DNA from 4 places in the Paenibacillus sp. S33 genome. Region 3 is predicted to be linked to each of the others. Evidence: riboswitches for the same ligand, from Rfam matches in the RefSeq annotation. Region 3 holds a riboswitch; each other region holds the start of a gene.
What was found. A riboswitch is a leader RNA that binds a small molecule or an ion and turns the genes downstream of it on or off. The one in region 3 is predicted to bind cyclic di-AMP.
Positions count from the first base shown of each region.

Region 1: another riboswitch for cyclic di-AMP. It lies ahead of ACWGXJ_RS00140 (3D domain-containing protein); the one in region 3 lies ahead of ACWGXJ_RS00550 (C40 family peptidase).
Region 2: another riboswitch for cyclic di-AMP. It lies ahead of ACWGXJ_RS20035 (TrkH family potassium uptake protein); the one in region 3 lies ahead of ACWGXJ_RS00550 (C40 family peptidase).
Region 4: another riboswitch for cyclic di-AMP. It lies ahead of ACWGXJ_RS13435 (3D domain-containing protein); the one in region 3 lies ahead of ACWGXJ_RS00550 (C40 family peptidase).

Region 1 is NZ_JBSIEZ010000001.1:27,296-33,110, reverse strand. Features, by position in the region: gene rsmA (16S rRNA (adenine(1518)-N(6)/adenine(1519)-N(6))-dimethyltransferase RsmA) at 37-921, opposite strand; gene rnmV (ribonuclease M5) at 929-1,474, opposite strand; gene ACWGXJ_RS00140 (3D domain-containing protein) at 1,621-2,769, opposite strand; cyclic di-AMP (ydaO/yuaA leader) riboswitch at 3,041-3,323, opposite strand; gene ACWGXJ_RS00135 (TatD family hydrolase) at 3,525-4,295, opposite strand; gene ACWGXJ_RS00130 (HD domain-containing protein) at 4,338-5,621, opposite strand.
Region 2 is NZ_JBSIEZ010000001.1:4,397,443-4,403,257, forward strand. Features, by position in the region: gene ACWGXJ_RS20020 (succinate dehydrogenase cytochrome b558 subunit) at 1-60, opposite strand, end outside; gene ACWGXJ_RS20025 (LysR family transcriptional regulator) at 288-1,193, shown strand; gene ACWGXJ_RS20030 (potassium channel family protein) at 1,199-1,876, opposite strand; gene ACWGXJ_RS20035 (TrkH family potassium uptake protein) at 2,070-3,410, opposite strand; cyclic di-AMP (ydaO/yuaA leader) riboswitch at 3,818-3,970, opposite strand; gene ACWGXJ_RS20040 (CPBP family intramembrane glutamic endopeptidase) at 4,232-5,815, shown strand, end outside.
Region 3 is NZ_JBSIEZ010000001.1:136,628-142,442, reverse strand. Features, by position in the region: one part of gene ACWGXJ_RS00570 (IS3 family transposase) at 1-334, opposite strand, end outside; gene ACWGXJ_RS00565 (YwhD family protein) at 431-937, opposite strand; gene ACWGXJ_RS00560 (M1 family metallopeptidase) at 1,062-3,074, shown strand; gene ACWGXJ_RS00555 (hypothetical protein) at 3,086-3,913, shown strand; cyclic di-AMP (ydaO/yuaA leader) riboswitch at 4,190-4,327, shown strand; gene ACWGXJ_RS00550 (C40 family peptidase) at 4,333-4,833, shown strand; gene ACWGXJ_RS00545 (GNAT family N-acetyltransferase) at 5,139-5,645, shown strand; gene ACWGXJ_RS00540 (4a-hydroxytetrahydrobiopterin dehydratase) at 5,724-5,815, opposite strand, start outside.
Region 4 is NZ_JBSIEZ010000001.1:2,938,560-2,944,374, reverse strand. Features, by position in the region: gene ACWGXJ_RS13455 (glycine-rich domain-containing protein) at 1-46, opposite strand, end outside; gene ACWGXJ_RS13450 (M20 family metallopeptidase) at 89-1,267, opposite strand; gene ACWGXJ_RS13445 (ABC transporter substrate-binding protein/permease) at 1,416-2,879, shown strand; gene ACWGXJ_RS13440 (amino acid ABC transporter ATP-binding protein) at 2,866-3,588, shown strand; cyclic di-AMP (ydaO/yuaA leader) riboswitch at 3,822-3,990, shown strand; gene ACWGXJ_RS13435 (3D domain-containing protein) at 3,997-4,665, shown strand; gene ACWGXJ_RS13430 (polysaccharide deacetylase family protein) at 4,864-5,670, opposite strand.

The DNA of each region.
Region 1 (5,815 bases), 110 kb from region 3:
TATATCGTATGGGTGAATGCACAGTTTGGTTCCAGCTTAGGATATACCTGCCTCCAACAGCACAGCGCTGAGACGCGCAAATTCCTCAATACTTAGCGTTTCTCCTCGACGGGAGGGTTCAATACCAGCTTGTTGCAACAGCGGCTCCAGCGTGTCCCTGTTCTCTTTGGTGAAGAAACGGCTTTTTAAGTTATTGGAAATGGTTTTACGACGCTGGGCAAAAGCAGCATGAACCACTTCAAAGAAGTGCTTCTCATCCACCACTTCCACCGGAGGGGCTTCCCGTACACGCAGCCGGATGACTGCAGACTCCACATTTGGCTGGGGAATAAATACTGTATTCGGCACAGTGCAGACTAATTCAGGTTCGCTGTAATATTGCACTGCAATGCTCAGACTGCCGTAATCCTTCGTTCCAGGAGACGCAGCCATGCGCTCAGCCACTTCTTTTTGGATCATAACGACGATATTCTCCAGAGGGAGCTTGTCCTCCAGCAGCCTCATCAGAATCGGTGTAGTAACATAGTACGGCAGATTAGCCACGACACTTACTTTACTCACGTCTGCAAAATCGGCTGCGAACACCTCTCGCAAATCCAGCTTCAGCACGTCTCCATGACGTACCTTCACATGCTCGTAAGGGGCCAACACCTCTTCGAGAATTGGCAGCAGCCGCTGGTCAATCTCGACAGCGGTAACTGCCTTAGCCGATTGCGCCAGCTTCTCGGTCAAAGCGCCAATCCCAGGACCGATCTCAAGTGCACCCTTCGTCTCATCCAATCCGGCAGCATTTACAATCTTATTGAGAATATTTTGATCAATCAGGAAATTTTGTCCCAAACTCTTTTTGAACGAAAAACCGTGCCGTTGAATAATTTCCTTCGTACGCCGCGGTGTTGCTATATCTTGAATCCCTGTCATACGGACATCACAATCCTTCACTTTCAATTTGTGCCAGCGCCCCGGCAAATTCCTCGCGGCTGATCTGAAATACAGAGAGCCGTTTATGTAGCTGCTTTCCGTTACAATAACCAATACCCAGCACATTCCCTAAGGCCATACGGCGTGCAGCAGCATTGGGATGGGTGATGAGTCCAGCATCAATCAGGTCCGCCCACTCAATCAGCGGGTCGGCGCCTTCCACTGTCGTATGGACCCGTGCAAGAGCGTGTCTGATCGCTTCTGGCGAGGCATTCTCCACGCCAATATCTCCTTTACGCGTCGCTTCTGCCTCGGGTATAAAGGCCTGCTTGCAGCCGGGTACCTTGGAAGCGATAATCTTACGGATGCGCTCCCCTGCATGATCGGGATCGGTTAAAATGATGACCCCCCGCCGCTCCTGCGCCAATGCAATTTTACGCAGCGTCATTTTATTAATGGCGGAGCCGCCAGTTTCTATCGTATCCGCTTCAACAGCGCGGCGAATGGCCACCGTATCATCCCGGCCCTCTACCACGATCACTTCCTTGATCATTTGCGTTTCCCTCCACTGCTACACAGCAAGCTATATTTATCTTTCCCTGCTTTTGAAAACAAAATAAGAAGAGGATATCCTCTTCTTAGCATGGCATAACTATGTTGTTAATACTATCGCATTGCCCTCAACATACACAACCTGTTTTAGTTGATTTCAGGCTTTACCGGTCCGATAACATATACGGTTTTACCGTGCTTACGACCAAATTGGTTGGCTCGGCTCAAACTCTCATAATACACATCGATTTTGTGGCCTTTAATCGCGCCACCGGTATCCTCCGCACGACGGAAGCCCACCCCTTCGATGTACACCCACCAGCCGATTGGAATTATACTCGGATCGACCGCGATGGTGCGTCCTTCCGTGACACGTGCGCCGGATGCAGTACGTGTACCGATACCTGGCTCCTGTGAGGAATACGCCGTCATGGAGACATTTTGTAAAACTTTGCTATATTTAAAATTTACGCCTGCTTTACGGACAGCACTGCCTGAACTAACCGTTGTTGCCTTAACCGCATCATTGGGACCGACGGAAGCAGCAAGAACGACCGGTTTTTTCTTCGTTCCTACCGCAATGACTTTATCCACACGGTTCTGTGCAACTTCCTTGTTAACCAGCTGTTTGGATACCAACTTTCCATCATGATATACCTTTTGAACGTGCTGGACGACCACACCCGATTTGCCGCTTTGAATGACCCGATTATCGCCTTTATAAAGACTCGGATCGGCCGTTTTGATGACCTGATAAGGCACCTGTTTTTTCTGTTCGACCTGCTGTTTCTTCACACGGACGATTTTTATGTCCATGTTAGACGAAACAGAGGCATCCAACGCAGGATAAACTTTATCCGTTGATGATAATTTATAGCCCGAGGTACGAATGGCACCTTCTACTGTATTTTCTGTTGTGTACAGCTTTTTCGTCTCATTGCCTGAAGATACTTTAACCTGATTGGCACGTTTAATGACTACGCGATCGCCATCCTGTATTGCTCCATTTAGCGGCATGGAAACTGTATCATGCGGCTGAAGTGAAATGGAATGCTCGCTCAGCAAATCTTGAAGCTTGGATTCCCGGGTTTCTACCGCAGACGCCTTGCCATCGATGACAAAAAAGACTTGTTTTTTAGATTGCGTGTACATCAGAATTGAAATCATAATCGTTAGCGCGATTAGAAAAATAGCAACCAAAGCAGCCTGGCGCACATTCTCTTGCTTCCAACGCAATACGTAAGACATGCTGGATGAGCGTGACTCATGGGTATCCTTTTTTTGGAAAATGCCCATTTCCTCCGTCCTCCTTACATAGCCCGCCGTCTGGAGTAAGACATAGTTGAGATTTGACGTGACTATAACAGATTTTCTACAAGACAAGCCCAAACTACGACTGTCCTGCACCATGTACCCGTCTTCGCGGCATGCTGTCCTCCCCTGTTTAACCACAGTATGATGACAGATTTTCTTTTATTCACAACAAAAAAAGCCAGAGAAAGAGACTAGAGAGCTCTTTCGTGGCTTCCGGCATGTGTGAATATGCGGGAAAACTCATGCACGAGATGGCTTCTCTCTTGTTACGCTTACGGGGTTAGCTGTCGGGTTCGGACGTAGAGAGTCGCCCTAGCTTGGGTCAACCGCTCATGGCGGTCGCCTTCACATTCACCCCGAAGACCCAGAAAGAAATCGAAATACGGCTCCTCCACCTGTTCAATCCCATCCGGGAAAAGAATTTAGGTCGAGCCGGCTGGCGGAAGAGACGTTCCCTTCTTGCACATACGCCGGACATACTGTAAGCCATATCGGTTCCCCCGTTCCCTGTAAAAGGGACTCAGCGAGACTGGTTCATGAAATGACTTGTTGATGTTTACATTCAAACAACAATTCACTGAAAAGATGATATCCTGTTTCTATGCATGTTGTAAAGCAGGTTTCAAGTACATTTTTTAAAATATTCGGTTAAAATATTGTAATATTCTCGAGTTTCCTGCAACAAATTCATGATTAGCTTCGTCTATCTCTTTATTTTGATCGATTTCTTCACTTTTTCATTGAATGTCAAATCGTTCCAGGGCATTTCGGGTCGTTATTGACACTAATTCCTCCACTGTAATCCCTTTGATTTGGGCTGCAGCCTCTGCTACCAGTCTCACATGTGCAGACTCATTTCGCTTCCCACGAAACGGATGAGGTGTCAGATAGGGAGCATCAGTTTCAATGAGCAGACGGTCCAGCGGCACCTGTGCGAGCACCTCTTTGGGCTGCTTGGCATTTTTGAACGTTATTGGACCACCGAAGGAAAGGTGAAATCCCATATCCAGCACCATTTTGGCTGTCTCCCAGCTACCCGAAAAGGAGTGCATGACTCCACCAATCTCACTCGCTTTTTCCTCGCGCAAAATCTTAACAATATCTTCATGGGCATCCCGGTTATGAATAACAATGGGCATCTTGAGCTCACGAGCCAGACCAATTTGATTTCGAAACACCCGCTGCTGCACATCCTTCGGTGATGTATCCCAATAATAATCCAGACCGATCTCCCCGATGGCTACAACCTTTTTATGACTGCATAACGATGCAATCCATTCTAGATCGCCCTCCTGCATTGTAATAGCATCCTGTGGGTGCCATCCAACTGCCGCATAAATAAAATCATACGTCTCGGCCAATTTCATGGTGGATGGAATGGTCTCACGATTAAATCCGATATTGATCATCCGCGTTACTCCTGATTCGACAGCACGTGCTATAACTTCTTCACGATCTTCGTCAAATTGTGGCGCATCCAAGTGAGTATGAGTGTCGAATAAATCCAAGGTTTACATCTCCTTTTTTTACTTACATTTCTATATAGTTGTCTATTCTTTGACAAAATAATTCCTTATTTCGGCAGGAAGCCTGTCTTTTACCGCGTTCAATTTATTCTGGGGAAAATACATATGATATTTCCCTCGGTGAATACCACTTATTGAGCGCACAATTTCCGAAACTTCGGATATTTCACTCACCTCGCCCTGACGTCCAAGCAGTAAAATCTGGTTGTCCGTCGAGCCACCCTGCCGAAACACATCATAAGGAAGATCTGTCGGAAAATCAATTTCAAAATCATATTCAGGGTGCAAACCAGCCTCTTTCAAAGCTTCTCGAATACTGTCAATGGTATCTGTATCCATATTTTCAATCTCTACATATTTATACAATCTACGGTCCATAAACCGGCTGCTCAAATCACTTAAAATCTCGTCCTTTTCTCGTTTCCACTGGCTAAATACGGTCTGGATTAATGACTCGTCGAGCATCAGATATTGCTCTACTGTAAGATCTCCTTTCAACAGATCCGGCAACGGGTCCAGCAGAAATCCAAACTCATATCCGTTTTTAAACAATTCCTTTGCTCGCTTGAAAATTTTACGTAAAAGGATTTCCGAGCTGCGTGTTACAGGATGAAAATAAATTTGCCAATACATCTGGTAGCGTGACATTAAATAATCTTCTACTGCATGCATACCTGATTCCTTCACAACAATTCTCCCATTATGAGGACGCAGCAGTCGTAAAATACGATCCAAATCAATCGTGCCGTAGTTGACGCCTGTCGAGTGAGCATCCCGCAACAAATAATCCATACGATCGGCATCTAGCGGACTGGTTACCAGGTTGACAACAATCGGTTTATCATACGTTTTGGCTATAACCGCAGCCACCTTTTGTGGAAGCTGCTCGTCGACTTGTCGTAGCACGGCGTTGATCTTCGTGTCTCCCAGTACAATGCGGCATGTCCAATCCTCATGGTTCATATGAAAGGCTTCCTCAATTGAATGAGAAAATGGGCCGTGCCCCACATCATGCAATAGAGCTGCACACAGAGCAACCAACCTTTCCTCCTTCGGCCAATCCGGGAAATCTCCACGTTCAAATTGAGAAATAATACTTCTCGTAATCTCATATACGCCCAATGAGTGTGAAAACCGGCTATGCTCCGCTCCATGAAACGTAAGATACGACGTGCCTAACTGCCGTATGCGCCGTAAACGTTGGAACTCCGGCGTGTTGATCAACCGCCATATCACAGTATCCTGAACATGGATGTAATTATGTACCGGGTCTTTAAAAACTTTTTCTTCACTGAGTGGCTGGTGCAAGATATCAGCTCCTTTAATATTCGGAATAATGGATTAAAATACAATAAAATCCTAAATGGTTTCCCTCATTCGACATTCTTTGTCGTAATATGTCGAATTATAGTTTTTCGACATTTCCAAATCGACAAACTGAATAAATCATCAATGAGATAAGGCAATACACACAAGTAAAGCTCTTTAATCTAAATACTTTT
Region 2 (5,815 bases), 4.3 Mb from region 3:
TAGAGCCAGCGGAATGACGCCAAGAAGCGAATGCAGCTTTCTGGAATAAAATCCTCTCATCTAGGTCATGCTCCCTTCTCCCAATAATAGCGTTTTCAATAGTAATATAACATATAAATTGACAGTTTCCGACAGGAAATGTCCAACAAGGTGTCCCTTTATAAGGAAAAACAAAAGTGTGAACATCTTGTGTCGCTTTCATGTTACTCCTTTTCGGCTTATAATGGAATTGCAATATACGTATTAATTATTATGTCTTTTTTGCATATAGAGAGGAAGTGGATGATTTGTTTGAGGATTTGAACGCTTTTGCCGTCATTGTCGAGCAGTCCAGCCTGAATAAAGCCTCCAAACTGCTGAATCTGTCCCAACCTGCCCTGTCTCGCAAAATTGCGAAGCTGGAGGAAGAGCTGGGTGTGAATCTTTTTGATCGTCGGGGCAAACGGCTCGAAATTACGTCCACTGGCCGATTTGTTTATACATTCGCGCTAGAGCAACGGCAACGACAGCTTCGCTTCTTACAAAAGCTGTCCCAGCACAAAAATGAAGCCCAGAGTATGCTTACACTCGGGGCTAGTCTCACGACACTCCAAACGACGCTACCTACCCTCGTCGAAGCTTTCATGAGCAAGCATCCTCAAACCGAGCTAAAGCTGCTCACCGGTAAAACCCATGAAATCGTCGCCTTTGTACGTGACAAAAAAGCAGACGCCGGTATTGTCGGGTCTGCCATTCATGAAGCCGGACTGCGTTGCATTCCGCTATTTGATGATCATTTGGAGCTCGTTGTTCCCATTGGACATGAATTAACCGTCAAGACAGGAACGGCCTCGATGAAAGATCTGCAAGGATTGCCGATGATTATTTTCTCCAAAGGAACCTGGTACCGCAGTCTGACGGATGACTTGTTCCAGCGCAGCGGCATCATGCCGGATATCCGCATGGAAATCGACTCCTTCGAGGCAATTGTACGCCTGCTTCCAACCTGTAAGGCTTCTGCCTTACTACCCAAATCCTATTTGCGCAGCGAACTATTACGGGATAATGGACTCACTGCATTATACTTGCCCGATTTGAAGGAGACACGCCGAACGACCTCCCTCATTTACTCGGAGACGACCGATCTCGGTCCGACAGCACGACGCTGGATTAGCGAGACACGTGCGTCGTTTGCAGGCTACCGTATGGTGTAGAGGGTTTAATCCTCTTCATTAACATTAACAACCTCATCCTCAAAGCGACCGATATTGTCATTCGAGCCGATGATGACCATAATATCGTCTGATTTTAGCCGATCCATAGCCGTCGGTGCGATCAGGATACCGTTCGCCGTATGAAGCGCCACGACGCTACAACCAAAGCGGGTACGGGCATTTAGCTCTGCTAGCGTTTTGCCATTCAGACATGCAGGTACATTGAGTTCCACAATACTGTATTCCTTAGACAACTCTAAATAATCGAGCAAATTAGGCGTGACTAGCTGGTGAGCCACCCGGATACCCATATCCCGTTCTGGATAAATAATCCGGTCCACACCGAGCTTTTCTAACGCACGCCCGTGCAGCACAGATATGGCTTTGGCTACAACTTTTTTCACACCCAGCTCCTTCAGCAAAATGGCGGTGAGGATGCTTACCTGAATGTCATCACCAATAGCAACAATGCCACAATCGAAATTACGGATGCCCAGTGATCGCAAAGAGTCTTCATCGGTAGCGTCCGCCACGACAGTATGTGTCAACATCTCACTCATACTGTCCACAACATCCTCATTCCGGTCAATGCCTAGCACCTCGCACCCCATATCCACCAATTGCAAAGCCAGGCTTGAGCCAAACCGCCCCAAGCCAATAACTACAAACTGCTGCGTTTTCATATCTACTCGAAAACTCCCTTATCTGAATCAATTTCATAAATGAGGATTTTGCACAAATCCCATAAGCGACTTCCAATGAAGAAGATATAGAACGAAATGGTTTAGTTCGTCTATATCTTGACTTCGAAGCGACTGGTATCGAATTTTGCAAAATCCTGAAATGATTAAACCAACGAAATGTATATGAAATGATTCATCCTATAATCATTTTGCCTTCCGGATGACGATACAATTCTTTACCCTTTTTCGGCCCCAGTGCATAAGCTAGCGTGAGTGGCCCCAGTCTACCTGCAAACATCGTCAGGGTAATCACCAGCTTGCCTATGACTGTTAAATCAGGTGTAAGCCCCATCGACAGCCCCACCGTACCAAACGCAGACACCGTCTCAAACAAGATCATCAGAAAATGATGATCTTCGGTTGCCGACAAAATCATGGTCACCCCGATCACGAACAGCAACCCCAGCAGTGTAATGGTCAAAGCCTTGTAAATTCGTCCCTGCGCAAGTCGGTACTTGAACAGCACAATATCTTCCCGCCCCCGCAGCATCGAAATCACTGCTCCAATGAGCAGGGCGAATGTTGTGGTCTTAATCCCGCCTCCAGTGGAGCCAGGGGAAGCCCCAATAAACATGAGTATGATGATAAAAAACTGCGTAGCCTGCCGCAAGCCTGCGATGTCCAGCGTATTGGCACCTGCGGTACGGGGGGTAACGGACTGGAATAAAGATCCCAGTAGCTTACCACCCCAATCAAGCGAGCCAAGAGTCTTTGGATTCGTAAACTCAAATACAAAAATCACGAGCGTGCCGACTACAATCATAGCGCCCGTCATGCTGAGTACCACCTTGGTATGCAAGGACAGTCTCTTGCGCTTGCGATATTCTGCCAGGTCTGACATCACTACAAAACCAATGCCGCCAGAAATAATTAGAAACATTGCGGTAAAATTAACAATCGGATCATATACATAACCTGTCAAGCTGCGAAATTCACCGAATAAATCAAAACCAGCATTGTTAAACATGGAGATGGCATGCCAGATTCCAAAATAAATCGCCCTGCCTACGGGCATATCAAAGGACCAGCGAACCGAGAATATCGTAGCACATACGCCTTCAATAACCAGTGAGTACAGCAATACCTTACGGATTAACCCGACAATTCCCTCTACAGAAGTCTGATTCATCGCTTCCTGCAAAATGAGGCGCTCCCGCAAGGAAATCCGACGTTTGAACACCAGCGCGATCAAGGTAGCCATAGTCATAAAGCCGAGACCGCCAATCTGAATGAGTGCAGCGATGACGACTTGACCAAAGGTTGTGAAAAAGGTCCCTGTATCCTTAACGACAAGCCCGGTTACACAGGTCGCAGAGGCGGCAGTAAACAAAGCGTCTATAAACGCAAGTGGCTTTCCTGTTGTATTGGAGACCGGCAGCATTAACAATAAACTACCTATTAGAATGATAATGGCAAAGCCCGCAACGAATATCTGCGGTGGAGAAAGCCGGAGCCAGCTTGCATTGGGATTCATCTATTCATCACTTCTCTCCTAATCCTTAAAACTATAAATCAGTGATTTAATACGGTGTAAGCTCGCTACGCGTTCCATTTGATCTTTCGATCGTCGTTGCCCCTGAATTTTTTGATTTTTCCAAACCTTAGTTAACTGTAATTAGCATTCCCTGAATACAGGAAGAATGCATGTCAAGCACTACTCGGCTCCTGTGCTATTGGCGGGCAGTAGCGAAGGGGGCAGAATTGTTCTGAAGAAGCGAAGCGTTTGCCTTTATCTCCGGATTTTAACCATTAAAGGGGGTATACAATCAAAAAATCCGGGGATAACAGCAATCGGAAGAATAATCTGCACCCGCAGCGGTCTAACCAATCCAAACACTTTTATACGCACAAAAAAAGACACCGGAAAACCGAGTGCCTGACTTGGTTCCTGCTCATAGCCTACGAGGTTAGCTGACGGATTCGGGCAGCACAGTATGCCCTATTTACACTTCCGATCCAGCAGGATCGGTTGTAAAATTCACCCCAGTAACATGGTTCCCCCGTTTTCCCATAGAAATTCGGCTCAACTGTATATCATTACCTATGTATTTCATAGGCATTGCCTCAAGATTATAATCCTTCTATATCCAGATCACAAAACCGATTTCGCCGAAAAAACGTGAAATTGGCTTTATTTTGCGAATGGGCATCGTTTAATCGCAGCTTATCTAATTTTATTGGAACTTTAAAGTGCTTTCACTCTATTTTCATGAATATCGCTTGTCTGTTGGCGGGAACCTGTGCAGTATGATATCTTTAATGGATGTTCTTATTTACAGATTAAGGAGGAAACTCATGAATCCTATCGGGAAACCGGTCGTGCTCACGGCCAACTTCAAAAAATTAGGCTTGCTGGGCGGGATTGGCCTGATTTGCTTTTTTATCTTTCAATTGCTTATTCCCTCGCTTAGCAATCCGAGTCCAGAATCAGTAATGAACGCAAAGGTCATCAGCAAACAAGAAGCGGTCATACACGCATTGGACTTCGCCCGCTCCGAGCTGGGCTATACTGAATCACAGCCTGAGGAGCCTGTCGTGACCTATCAGGCCGAAACAGATTTGTACGGTTATTTATCTAGAGAAAAACTACTTCAACAGTACGACCGTACATGGAAAAAAAGTTACCCTTACGAAACCTTTCGGGTCGATCTGCCTGAATCCTCAGCGAAGAGTAAACTGCAAATTCATGTGGATTTATCCACTGGCAAGGTCGTTAGCTTTAAACGGATCACCTTCAGCACCAATTACACACAGGCTGATATTTCTACGGATGAACAAGCACGTAACAGGCTTGTACGTGTGGCTGAGGACGGCATGACGCTCGAAGCCAAGGAGCAGGCGGCCGCAGTATGGGTCAAGCGCTTTGGCTTTAAGCCGTCGGATTTGAAGCTTGCGACCACTGAACAAGAAGGCGGATTAAAGTATACCGTAGACGATAAAAAAATCGGCGCCTCGGTACTTACACTGGCTTTTACTTTTGAAGAAGGTGATGTTCGCTCCTTCACCCAAAGCTTTTCGGCCCCGTCGTCCTATACCGATTATATCGAAAAGCAAACATTTTGGGCGAATTTGATGACCTATGCGGGTTATGCCCTATTTAGCTTTGTACTGGGTGTACTTGCCATTGTGTATGCGTCACTCACCCGACGACATACTTCATTTGTACGCGGCATTGTTCTATCCGTTGTATACTTTATTGCTAGTATAGCTGGGACCATGAACATGCTGCCTTTATTGCAAGCAGAAGCAGGCGGTAAGGGCATGCTTATATTTCTTATGGTTTTCCAGATTGGTGTTACCTTTTTCATGGCTGTAGCGCTCTACTTCTCCTTGGTCGGCGGTGACGGGCTTATGCGTCAGGTTGGACTGAATGCATGGCCGCGTGCGAAAGAGCCGGGCTACGGGCTGTATGTGCTTCGCAGTATGTATGTTGGCTACTTGTGGGCCTTTATTTTGCTCGGGGTACAATCCATTTTGTTCTTTATACTGGAGCGCACATTTAATACATTCTCCACCACAGATGCCACGCAATCCCCTTACAATATGGCTTATCCATGGCTACTGCCGATTATGGCCTGGATGGCAGGTATTGGAGAAGAGACTGTCTACCGTCTGTTTGGTATTCCGATGGTCAAAAAAATAGTAAAAAATACTTTTGTTGCTTGTCTGATCACCACGCTGATTTGGGCACTGGGACATACACTTTATCCAATCTATCCGGTGATTTCCAGACCTATTGAGCTGACTTTTCTTGGTTTGCTGTTCAGTTTTGTGTTTCTGCGTTACGGCTTTATTGCCGCCATGTTCAGCCACGTTATTTTTGACAGCATTCTAATGGGACTTAGTGTGATGAGTCTGGGAGACACTGTGAATGTGAGC
Region 3 (5,815 bases):
TCTTTGAATTCAGGGCGTCTATTCCATGTTCATTGAATTGACTACGCCATTTCCTAATGACTCCAGGTGAAGAAATTTTGAAAATGACAGCTGCTTCATTCGGAGACGTCCCATTCTCGTTCATATAGTTGAGTACGTCTAATTTATATGCCGTGGAGTAAGCTGTATAGGTTTTTTCAAAAGCTTTTACCCCGTGAGATTCGTATTGCCTAATCCACATACGTAAAGCTTCATGATTCATCCCTAATGATTGTGCAATACTTTTGACTCCCTCAGTACCACTTTGATACCTACGAATGGCCTCCAATTTCTCATCTAAACTGAATTTAGGCAAAAAACTGCACCTCCATTGTTAGTCGTGTCTAACAAATGGGGTGCAGTTCAGATGTGGCTGCTTTTTTACAATATTATTACTGCGTTAACGCTGGGCCTATCCTTCCAGCGCCTGCTTCAATTCCTCAGGCGAAGCGTCCCACCATTCCTCGTTATGCGAAATTAGCAGGCTTTTGAGCGCTGCTTTATCTTCACTGCCGAGATCCTCCAGCATGAAACGACGCTTGAGCGCATAATCCATACGATTGACGTGATCGGCGAGGATTTTCCAGCCGCGTTTGGCTTCGTCGTCAATCAGCATCTCGCAGGCGGTGGCACCGCCGTACATACGCCCTTCGGGCGTACGATCCACGGCTACCCATACGAGCCATACTTGGCGTCCGTTCGGTACATCCTCTTTATTCGTAGAGAACTTGATACCACGTTCTACTTTACTTTTGGCATGCATGGCACCGATATCAATTTTCGCCTCTCCTCGGTCAATGATAACCGGAGACATGCTGTTCAGGTCGATTGAGCCTGCGCCGAAACCCTTATGTTTACTCTTGCCACTGACAATGTTCAGTGCAATCTGTTTTTTGCCGTCCGGCTGATTTTCACTCATGCGTCACTAGACCTCCATTTTCCGTCTTCACACTCATTCTACACTATAAATATTTTAACTAATAATCTCCTGAAAGCAAACATATACATGCTGTAGATGCTTGTCAACGGGAGGTATCCATTGTATGACCCCAGCACGCACTAAAATCGTTTTATTGTCTACACTAGCCCTCGGTCTCCTCGCAGGGACGTTATGGTTTGCCTGGCAGCCCCAACCGCAATCCGACCCGCAGTCCATAGGCCAACCACTATACGGCTCCCTGTCTGAGTCTGCGCTTGCCCCAAATATGGGCAAGCCTCTAGGGGCAAACATCGTGCCTGACCTGCCCAAGAACCCTCCACAGCCCGCTACAGAAATCCTCAGCAAGAGGGTGGTAGAATACCACATTGATGTGTCTCTGGAAAAAGGACAGGTTTTGCGAGGCACTGAGACACTGACCTGGAAGCATCCGGGCAAGAAAACCGTGAATGATCTGTATCTTCATCTATACCCGAATGCCTTTTCTTCCATGGAAACTACCTTTATGAAGGAATCCGGTGGAAAGCTGCGCGGAGACACCATGCCCAAAGACGGCTTTGGCTCCATGACGCTGACTGAACTAAAAACAGAAGACGGTTTATCTCTCATGCACCGCATCCAATATGTGCAGCCAGATGACGGTAACGCAGGCGACCGTTCGCTCGTGAAGGTGCGTCTACCCAAGCCGGTACGAGGTGGCGAAGAAATCACATTATATATGAAGTTTGAGGTAAAACTGCCCGCCATCTTCGCTCGTATGGGCGCGACAGATGATTTTGTAATGGCAGGACAGTGGTTCCCGAAGCTAAGCGTCTACGAGACTGCAGGACAGCGTGGACGCGCCGAGGAGGGCTGGAACCTCCACCAGTATCATGGTAACTCCGAGTTTTATGCCGATTTTGGAATTTACAGCGTACGGATTCGGGTGCCTGAAACTCATATCGTAGCAGCGACCGGATTTCCCACCCGTGGTGCCGTCCGACAGAACGGCCAAAAAATATATCAATTTTATGCCGATGATGTACACGATTTTGCCTGGTCCGCTTCACCCAACTTTGTAACCGTAGAAGAACCCTTTTCTTCTGCTGAAGTCCCTGGTGTCAAAATCAAGCTCTACCTTGACCCGTCGCACAAGGAGCTCAAAGGGCGCTATATGAGCGCAGCGAAGGCCGCCCTTTCGTACTACAGCAAATGGTACGGGCCTTATCCATATTCCACCCTATCCATCGTGGTTCCACCCAAATCAGGCAATGGAGCCGGCGGTATGGAGTATCCGACACTCATCACGGCCGCTGCTGCGGGTAATCTGAATCCTGGCTATAGTCTGGAACGGACATTAGTTCATGAGATTGGACATCAATATTTCTACGGAATGGTAGCCAATAATGAATTTGAGGAGCCGTGGCTGGATGAAGGCTTCACCTCCTATGCTGAGGAGCGGCTTATGGAGCAAGAATATGGGCTTACCCCCAACCTGCCATTACAATCGGGACAGGTAGCCTCCCCACAGCCGCTAAACCGTGAGTCATGGAAGTACGGCTCAGCTGCTGAGTACGCGCAAAATGCCTACTCTCGAGGCAAGCTGGTCCTACGGGGCATTGAACGTCAGGTGGGTATGAAAAAAATGGATCGCATTATGCGGACCTACGTCCAGACGTACCGATTCAAGCATCCGTCCTCACTGGATTTTCAACGTATCGTGGAGAGAGTCACCGGACGCTCATGGAGCCACTATTTTGAACAGTATGTATATGACGGCCAGATGGCGGACTTTTCAGTGGATCACATCACAAACCACAAGCTGGAGAATGGATATGAAGCAGTCGTGACGGTCAGCAAAAAAGGGGCGGATTATCCCAAGATCCCTGTCCAATTTACCTTCAAGGAAGGTACCACGATATTCAAGGCTTGGGACGGCGCGGGCAAAAGTACAAATTTTCGGATCAAAAGTACTTCTCCCGTTTCCCATGTAACCCTTGATCCCTTATATACCATTGCACTGGAGAACAAGCATATTAACAATAGCCTAAAAGCCGAATTGGACGAAAAGCAACAAACCCGTTGGAGTATAAGTGTAACCAAGCTGTTGGAGACACTGCTTGGAAGTCTGTCATGGTGAGGTGTCTATAGATGCGGACTGTTATAAAAGAGGGCTGGGCGCTGGTGCGCATACGTTTCTATATCGTTATCATTTTATTTCTGTATCGACTACTGTGGGGGGTGTTTCTCTATCGGCTGGTGCAGTCTGCCGTTATCCCGCTATTGCTCCGTTATCCTGATCAGGGTCAGAACGAGCTGGGACAGACCTTATTTTGGATGGAGAGCCAGATTGCTCTGATGGACAGCCGGGAAGTACATGTGTATTTGTGGATACTACTAGGGGCGACTGTACTACGCATACTGATCACTCCCTTCATTAGAGCCGGAATATATCAAAGTCTGCATACCGATGCGACTGAACCGCAAAGCCTGTCCTTTTTCAAGGGTATGAAACGCCATGGCATGTCGTCGCTGTTGTATTACACCATCGAGTTGGGACTGCTGCTGCTTCCCGCCTTTTGGGTAGTACCGAGACTCTACCCTATTGTAGCAGGAGCACTTCAATCTTCCTCTTATCTGCTGCATTTATTGCCCTATGTCATTGGATGGATGGCATACGGATGGTTCATTCGGCAGTGCATCCTGTATATGCAACTGGGTACTGTCGGTGGTCACGCCATACTATCGTCCCTGCTCGCCTTCTTTCGCCAGCTCCTCCCAGCTGTCGGTATATCCCTTTTGCTCGGTGCTTGTGTGCTGCTGGTCTTCGGTCTATTTGGCACCGTGGCGATGATTTGGACTGGCATGCTGGCGCTCATTCTCCAGCAATCGTATCATTTTGTTACTAGTCTGGTCAGGCTGTGGCATATCAGTTCGCAGTACAGACTATGGCATACCGATATCTCTAGTAGAAGCTAAGCCCTGCCTTTATGTTTTTTACTTCATTTCCGTCTGTCGAAAAACCTTGATTCATACTCGCGCAAACGACACATAACTGAATACTGTTAACAAGATCTGTTCCTGGGACATTAGGAGCAGATTTTTTTTGTAACTTTTTGCAATGAAACATTTGCCAAAGCCAGCCGTCTTTGTTACAATAATCGCAGTGAACTGATAGTAACAACTTTGTAATCTTTATTGTAACCTTTATCTCAAAAATAACGTTTCTGTGAATACTGCTCTCCAAGGTGCACATCTTAAGTTAAGCCTAATTCCTGGCACCTAGGAAGCGGGGGAACCAGTTTGGGTGAATTGATCTCGCAACAGAGTGGTCATAGGGGAACCTTCTACCGAATCCTTAAGCTAACCTCGCAGGCATTGGAAGGGGTATATTTTTTTTGAAGAAGAAGCTAACGATCGCAGCTATGGGTCTTGCCATTGCCTTTACATCTTTTACATTCGGTGGCGGCAGTGCATATGCAGACTCTAAGATGGACCAGGTCATCCAAGATGCCAAAGGAACGAACTACAGAAGCGGAGGCACTACACTCGAGGGATTCGATTGCTCCGGCTTCACAATGTACGTATACAACAAACTGGGAATTAAACTTCCGCATCAATCAGGATCACAATTCAAAATGGGATCTTCTGTATCCCGCGATGAAATGAGACCTGGGGACCTGGTGTTCTTCAACACCACAGGAAGAGGCATTTCCCATGTAGGTATCTTCGTAGGTGAAGGGAAATTTGCCCACTCCTCGACTTCACGTGGTGTAGTAGTTAGCTCACTGAACGAAAATTATTACGCTAACCGCTATGTCGGTGCAAAAAGAATTATGAGCACAGACGCTTACCATTCTGTAGCTTCAGACATTCCTGATGACGATAACGTAGAATAACTAACGCACAGCAAGCTAACCCTAGCCGCAATTTGATTCTGGCCGGAATCGAATTGCGGTTTTTTATGTCCACAACATCAGCAATTATTATCTTTACTGACGAACTGAGACCTCAAAAGGTTTCAATTGTAGCGAACATCGTCGGTTTTACCGTCACCGCTGGGGGAGCATATGAGCAGTAATTCCTTCTTATTGAATGTATACCCGACTTAGGTATGAAATAAACACGCTTGCCATTCCTCTGCAACTTGTCTACAATCTGTTGTTAATGATTGAAGTACCTGTGTAAAAGGAGGATGGAACACATGCCGGCCTCAATATCCAACTATCGGATCGTACCGATGGACGAGCATCAAGCGGCTGCAATCTGTGAGTGGCACTATGATCCACCTTATAACATATATGGTTGGCTCCCCTGGGAACAAATGAAGGCGCTTGAAGTCGAATTTGGAAGTCCCACGCTTCGCCAAGAGCAATATGTTGCCGTACTGGATGAAGAGAACAAGCTAACAGGATTTGCTCAATATTTTCCTATGATCGGTGTGACCCGGCTAGGTCTTGGAATGCATCCTGACAGGTGCGGACATGGCAAAGGCTCTGATTTTGTCCGTGCCATTGCAGAGGAAGCTCAACGACGCAACCCGAAGAATGAAATTGATCTAGAGGTGCTCACTTGGAATGAGCGCGCTATCCGGGCCTACAAGGCGGCTGGATTTGAGCTTACAGATACCTATGAACGCCAGACTCCTGATGGCAAAAAACCATTTTATTGTATGGTATATCGTCCCGAGCACCCAACCCAGATTCTATGATAAAAGCGCCTTCGGCATACAACCACGATGTTGTATAGCGAAGGCGCTTCTATCATCATACGACAGATCATTACAAGCTCAATGACTGCTGCGCATTTTTTCAAAAGCTTCATTATATTGTTGGGCTTCCTTAATATCCACGGCCATAATACCGCCGTCGTCCCAAGAGG
Region 4 (5,815 bases), 2.8 Mb from region 3:
GGTCCACCACAATAAACAACGTCCAAAAGCTGCTCATACTATCCATGATGGCTGGCTGCTCCTTTCTGAAAGAACACGGAATTAAGATTTAGCTTTCGTTATTCAGCAGAGAGAATTCTTTTTTTATTTGGGCTAGCAGTTCAGGATTCGTGATTACATCGCAAGCAGTCCATGCCAAGGTTCTCGCAGCCAGCAGCATTCCTTCCATGGCCCGGTCCTGCATCGCCAAATCGCGGAATTCTGGTGTATGCAAGGCATGCTTCTCGTCAATAACTTGAATGTACGGATGGATAGCAGGGCAATGAAGCGATACATTTCCGATATCCATGGAGCCGTGATCTTCACCTTCCGTTATATCTTCTTGCGAAATGCCAGCCTGCACCAAATTTGCGGTAAAGGCATCGGAAAGTACGCGGTTTGTGACCATTTCATCATAAGATGTCTCATAATTGGAGGTCTCCAAACGACATCCGGCCTGTAAAGCAGCTCCTTCAGCAATTTGAATAACACGGCGAGTCAGCGGGTTCAGTTCTTGACGTGTAGCGGCCCTCACATAAAATTGGGCTGAGGCGTAATCAGGAATAATATTGGCTGCTTGCCCACCCTGATTAATGATCCCATGGATACGCACTGTACTTTTTACTTGTTGACGGAACGCATTGATGCCATTGAACGTTTGAATCACAGCGTCCAGCGCGTTAATGCCCTCATGCGGGCTGGCAGCCGCGTGGGCGGATTGACCAAAAAATTCGAATTGTACAGCATCAATCGCCAGCGATTTGCCTGATTTTTCGTAACGGTCATAAGGATGCGTCATAAGTGCTATGTCGCAATCATCAAACAACCCGGCAGCGGCCATCGGGACCTTTGCACCGCGTGTTTCTTCGGCAGGTGTACCATATACCCGTACTTCTCCACCGGTTTCGTCGATGATCGACTTGAGGCCGACGGCAGCACCGGTACTCATCATACATATCAAATGGTGCCCACAGGCGTGTCCTAGACCTTTCAGAGCGTCATATTCTGCCAGAAAAGCGACAACCGGTCCGGGTTTTGCAGATTTGTAAGTTGCAATAAAGGCTGTTTCTATGCCCAATACGGGTGCCTGGACCTCAAAACCGTGAAAAACCAGTTCTTCTTTTAAACGGGCAGCGGCCAGAAATTCCTCGTTACCAAGTTCAGGATTTGCGCCAATATATAACGAAATGTCCTTAAACCGTGGGGCATGCTGCTCAATTGTCTTTTGAATGGTCTGTTTAAAATCCATGCTGAAAACTCCTTTATATAAACTGTAATGTAGGTACTGCGTTAGGTATGCTGAAATTGTACGATAACATTCATTGCATAATCATGCATATTCATTTATAATGACACAATCTTATTTATTATAAAGAATTTAAGGAGAGAAAAAAAGATTGAAAAAGGCATATCGTTTTACCGCCCTGGTTTTGTCGGCGGTTATCTTGCTGTTGACTGGTCTTCCCATGCTCACTGCATACGGAACGGAAGCAAAGCCACAGAAAAAGCTTGTAGTGGGCATGAGTGCCGACTTTCCGCCGTATGAGTTTCATAAAGTCATTAACGGTAAGGATACCATTGTTGGGTTCGATGTGGATATCGCCAAGGAAATCGCCAAAGATTTGGATGCGGAGATGGTCCCTGAGGACATGAGTTTTGACTCTTTGCTGCCTGCTTTGCAAAGTGGTCGTGTAGACTTGGTACTGTCCGGTATGACACCGACGGATGAGCGGAGAAAGAGCATTGATTTTTCAGATGTATATTATCGCTCCAAGCAAGTCATTATGGTACGCCCAGAGGATAAAGACAAATATCCTACGATGGATACTTTGAAAGGCGAGAAGATTGGCGCACAAAAAGGGAGTATTCAGGAAGAAATTGCTCAAAAAGTACCCAATGCCACTGTAACCTCACTGGACAAAATATCCGATCTGGTACTCCAGCTGCGGACCCAGCGTATCAACGCTGTTGTGATCGAAGATACGGTTGCTAAAGGATACACGTTAGATGGTACCGTAACACTTGCCAAGGCCGTGCCTGAGGATGCCGGAGCAGAAACAGCAGTAGGTATACGCAAGGGGAACGCAGAATTGCTTGCCTCTGTAAATAAAACGTTGGCTCGCCTGAAAGCGGACGGGTCGATTGAGAAGTTTTCCACAGAAGCGAGCGCGCTCTCTGCAGATCGACAGGTTTCTTCTAATAACATCGTAGATATTTTTTGGAAATACCGCAGTTTTTACGCTACGGGTATCGGCTACACTCTGTTGCTGTCTGCACTCGGAGTACTGTTTGGATTTATCATTGGTCTGATCGTATCCTTGCTGCGGATGAGTGGTATACGCATCATTGAGTGGTTAGGTACCACTTATGTGGAGATCCTGCGTGGCACACCTATGCTGGTACAACTTATGATCATTCACTACGGAGTTGCTTTGACGCTGGGTGTCAATTTTACCCCACTCCAGTCTGGTATAATCACATTGTCTCTAAATAGTTCAGCATATCTGGCTGAAATTTTCCGGGCAGGTATCCAGGCAGTAGACCGTGGACAGATGGAGGCTGCTCGTTCGTTGGGTATGGGACGCGGTAAAGCTATGCGTCATGTCATTTTGCCGCAAGCGTTTAAATCTATTTTGCCTGCTATCGGTAATGAGTTTATTACGATCATTAAAGAATCATCCATTATTTCGACCATTGGGATGGTAGATATTATGTATCAGGCCCAGGTCATTAAGAACATCACCTACGAAGGACTAAGTCCGTTCGTAATCGCAGCCGCTATTTATTTTGTAATGACATTCAGCTTGTCTAAGCTGCTGGGTTTATGGGAAAGGAAGTTGAGAGCCAGTGATCACCGTTAAACAACTGCGTAAATCGTTCGGTAAGAATGAGATTTTAAAAGGCATTGATATAGATATCGCCAAAGGTGAAGTCGTCGTCATCATCGGTCCCAGCGGTTCGGGGAAGAGTACGTTTTTACGTTGTATGAATCTGTTGGAACAGCCTACGGACGGGGAGATTTTGTTTGAGGGCGAGCCGATTACAGCTCGTGGCCATAATATTAATGTAACCCGGGAGAAGATGGGGATGGTGTTCCAGCATTTTAATCTTTTCCCGCATAAAACAGTGTTGCAGAACCTGACACTTGCCCCAACACAGGTTAGAAGACAGTCAGGGAAGGAAGCAGAAAAAATTTCGCTAGAACTCTTGCGTACCGTAGGGCTTGAGGATAAGAAGAATACCTATCCGAACCAGCTATCCGGAGGACAGAAGCAACGTATTGCGATTGCGCGTGCTTTGGCCATGCAGCCGCACGTAATGTTGTTCGATGAGCCGACTTCTGCATTGGACCCTGAAATGGTTGGAGAGGTTCTGGATGTAATGAAGAAGCTCGCCGAAGGCGGCATGACAATGGTAATCGTGACGCATGAAATGGGCTTTGCCCGCGAGGTAGGCGATCGAATCATCTTTATGGATAACGGTCAAATTGTGGAGCAAGGTACACCAGAGCAGGTATTTGGCACTCCAAGCCATGATCGCACCCGTGATTTTCTTGCCAAAGTATTGTAAGGAAGTGCTGATATAATCTATAAAAAAACCCTCCGTTTGACGGAGGGCTTTTTTTCTTTTTGACACCATTTCCCCATACTTTCGTAACAAATATCGATTTGTTGATGACAAAATTGTAACGAGTGTAGTATGATGTTCAAGGTTCCCAACATTTTCATGCGGATAAGGTTACAAAATTGTGATATTATGCAGTAAGCCAAAACTTACCGGGACAGCATGTGGTTATGACAACCGCTGAAGCTGGGCCCAAACTATGGGAAGTGCGGGGGACGTAACAACGGCAGTCATTCCGATACGTCATAAGACGATGTGGAATATGCCTAGGGGTGAATTGCACAAGCATAGGGCTTCTCCTGAGTCCGAATCCGACAGCTAACTTCGCAGGCATAACAGAGGAGGTACATATCTTTGAAACATCTAAAACATATTGGTAAAACGATGAAATTTGCGGTGCTTGCCGCAGCTATTGCAGGGTTGGCACAGACAGCTGGAGTAGCGGATGCTGCTTCGCTTCACACTGCCAAAGAGGGCGATACCTTTTTTTTGCTTGCTCAACGTTATGGAGTATCGGTAGACGAGCTAACGAAGGCGAACCCAAACATTGCCTCCAACAATATATATGCAGGTCTGCAAATTAAGGTGCCTGGCGAAAATAGTGTGAAGGCAGCTTCGGATTCGAAGCCGCAACTTCTTACGAAGAAAGCACCAGCGAATGAGGGGCCAACGATTGAAGCTTGGGGCAAAACATTCAACTATAGCAAAATAGTTGACGTTAAGGCTTCAGCGTATTCTGCCGCAGCCGACGAGAATGGTAAATGGGGAGCAGTGGACTACTACGGCAATCCGCTTAAACTAGGTACAATTGCGGTAGACCCGAACGTCATTCCGATGGGCACGAAAGTGCTGGTTACAGGCTATTCCCACCCAGGTTTGCCGGATCATTCTTTTGTGGCTGTCGCTCGCGATCAGGGCAGCGCCATTACAGGAAAGCGGATTGATATCTTTATTCCTGGCAACAAATCATTTGTGAACGACTTTGGATTTCAAAATGTGAAGCTGTACGTTATTGATAAATAGCATTGTACGTATATACGGTTTAATAAAAAATAATATATATTATGTAAACTTAATACCTGTATCCTGCCGCATATAACTAGGTCGGACTCTTATCAGGTCTTATCCATAAAAAAAAGCTGTCTTGACGAGCAGAAAACTTCTGCTGGTAAGACAGCTTTTTTACGTTGCTTTAGCTGTTGCTCAATCATAAACATATGGTTATTTCCGTTCCGATGTGTGGAGTAGCCGGGGGACTGTCACAAATTTGTAGCCCTTAGCTTTTAGAGAGTGAATTAGACCCGGCAGAGCTTGGACAGTGCCTTGCAAGTTGGAACTTTGACCTCCACCTGCGTGCATTAAAATAATAGAGCCAGGCCCGGTAGCTGGGATCACATTGCGTTGAATTTGTGTTTTACTTAATCCCTTCCAATCGAGAGAGTCTACATTCCAATTAACAATCATATAGCCATGACGACGTGCCCATTGGATTTGAGGCTCCGTGATTTCACCGTAGGGTGGACGAATCAACTTGGGGCGAAAACCTGCGCTGGCTTGTAAAATACGTTCTGTTTTTGTAATCTGGTTGCGAAAGCGTTCTGGTGTGGCCTTCCTAAAATCCGGATGAGTATAGGAATGGTTTCCTATAGCATGGCCTTCACGGATAATACGGCGTATGATCCCCGGATGCTTTTCCGCACGGTGACCGACGATGAAAAAGGTGGCTTTGATGCCATTAGCGTGTAATACGTCCAAAACCTGCGGCGTATACCTAGAATCGGGCACATCATCAAAGGTTAGGGCAATTTGGCGGGTGTGTGGGCCGCACATTTTAAAAATGTCCGCATGTTTTTTACGCAGCATTGCTAATGTAGGAGTTGCTCGATCTGTGCTCTGATGTACAGAAGAAGCAACAGCTGCTTCCTTGGGATGGGGCGTTCCGGTGTTGGGAGGCGCATCCGCGTGAACGGGTAAACTTGAGAATGCTAGTAACAGTGCCAAGCATGGCAACACTCCCCTGTACGGCATATGTATCCCCCCCTTTCCGTGCAGTGGTACCTAGTGGTGCTCTCGACTATTATGTACCTGTCTTATTAAAAATATGCTGGTAACCAAGTTCGGCTCATAAACGACTGGAAAGAAGCCCACGATGAAACGATTATCAATGAAGATG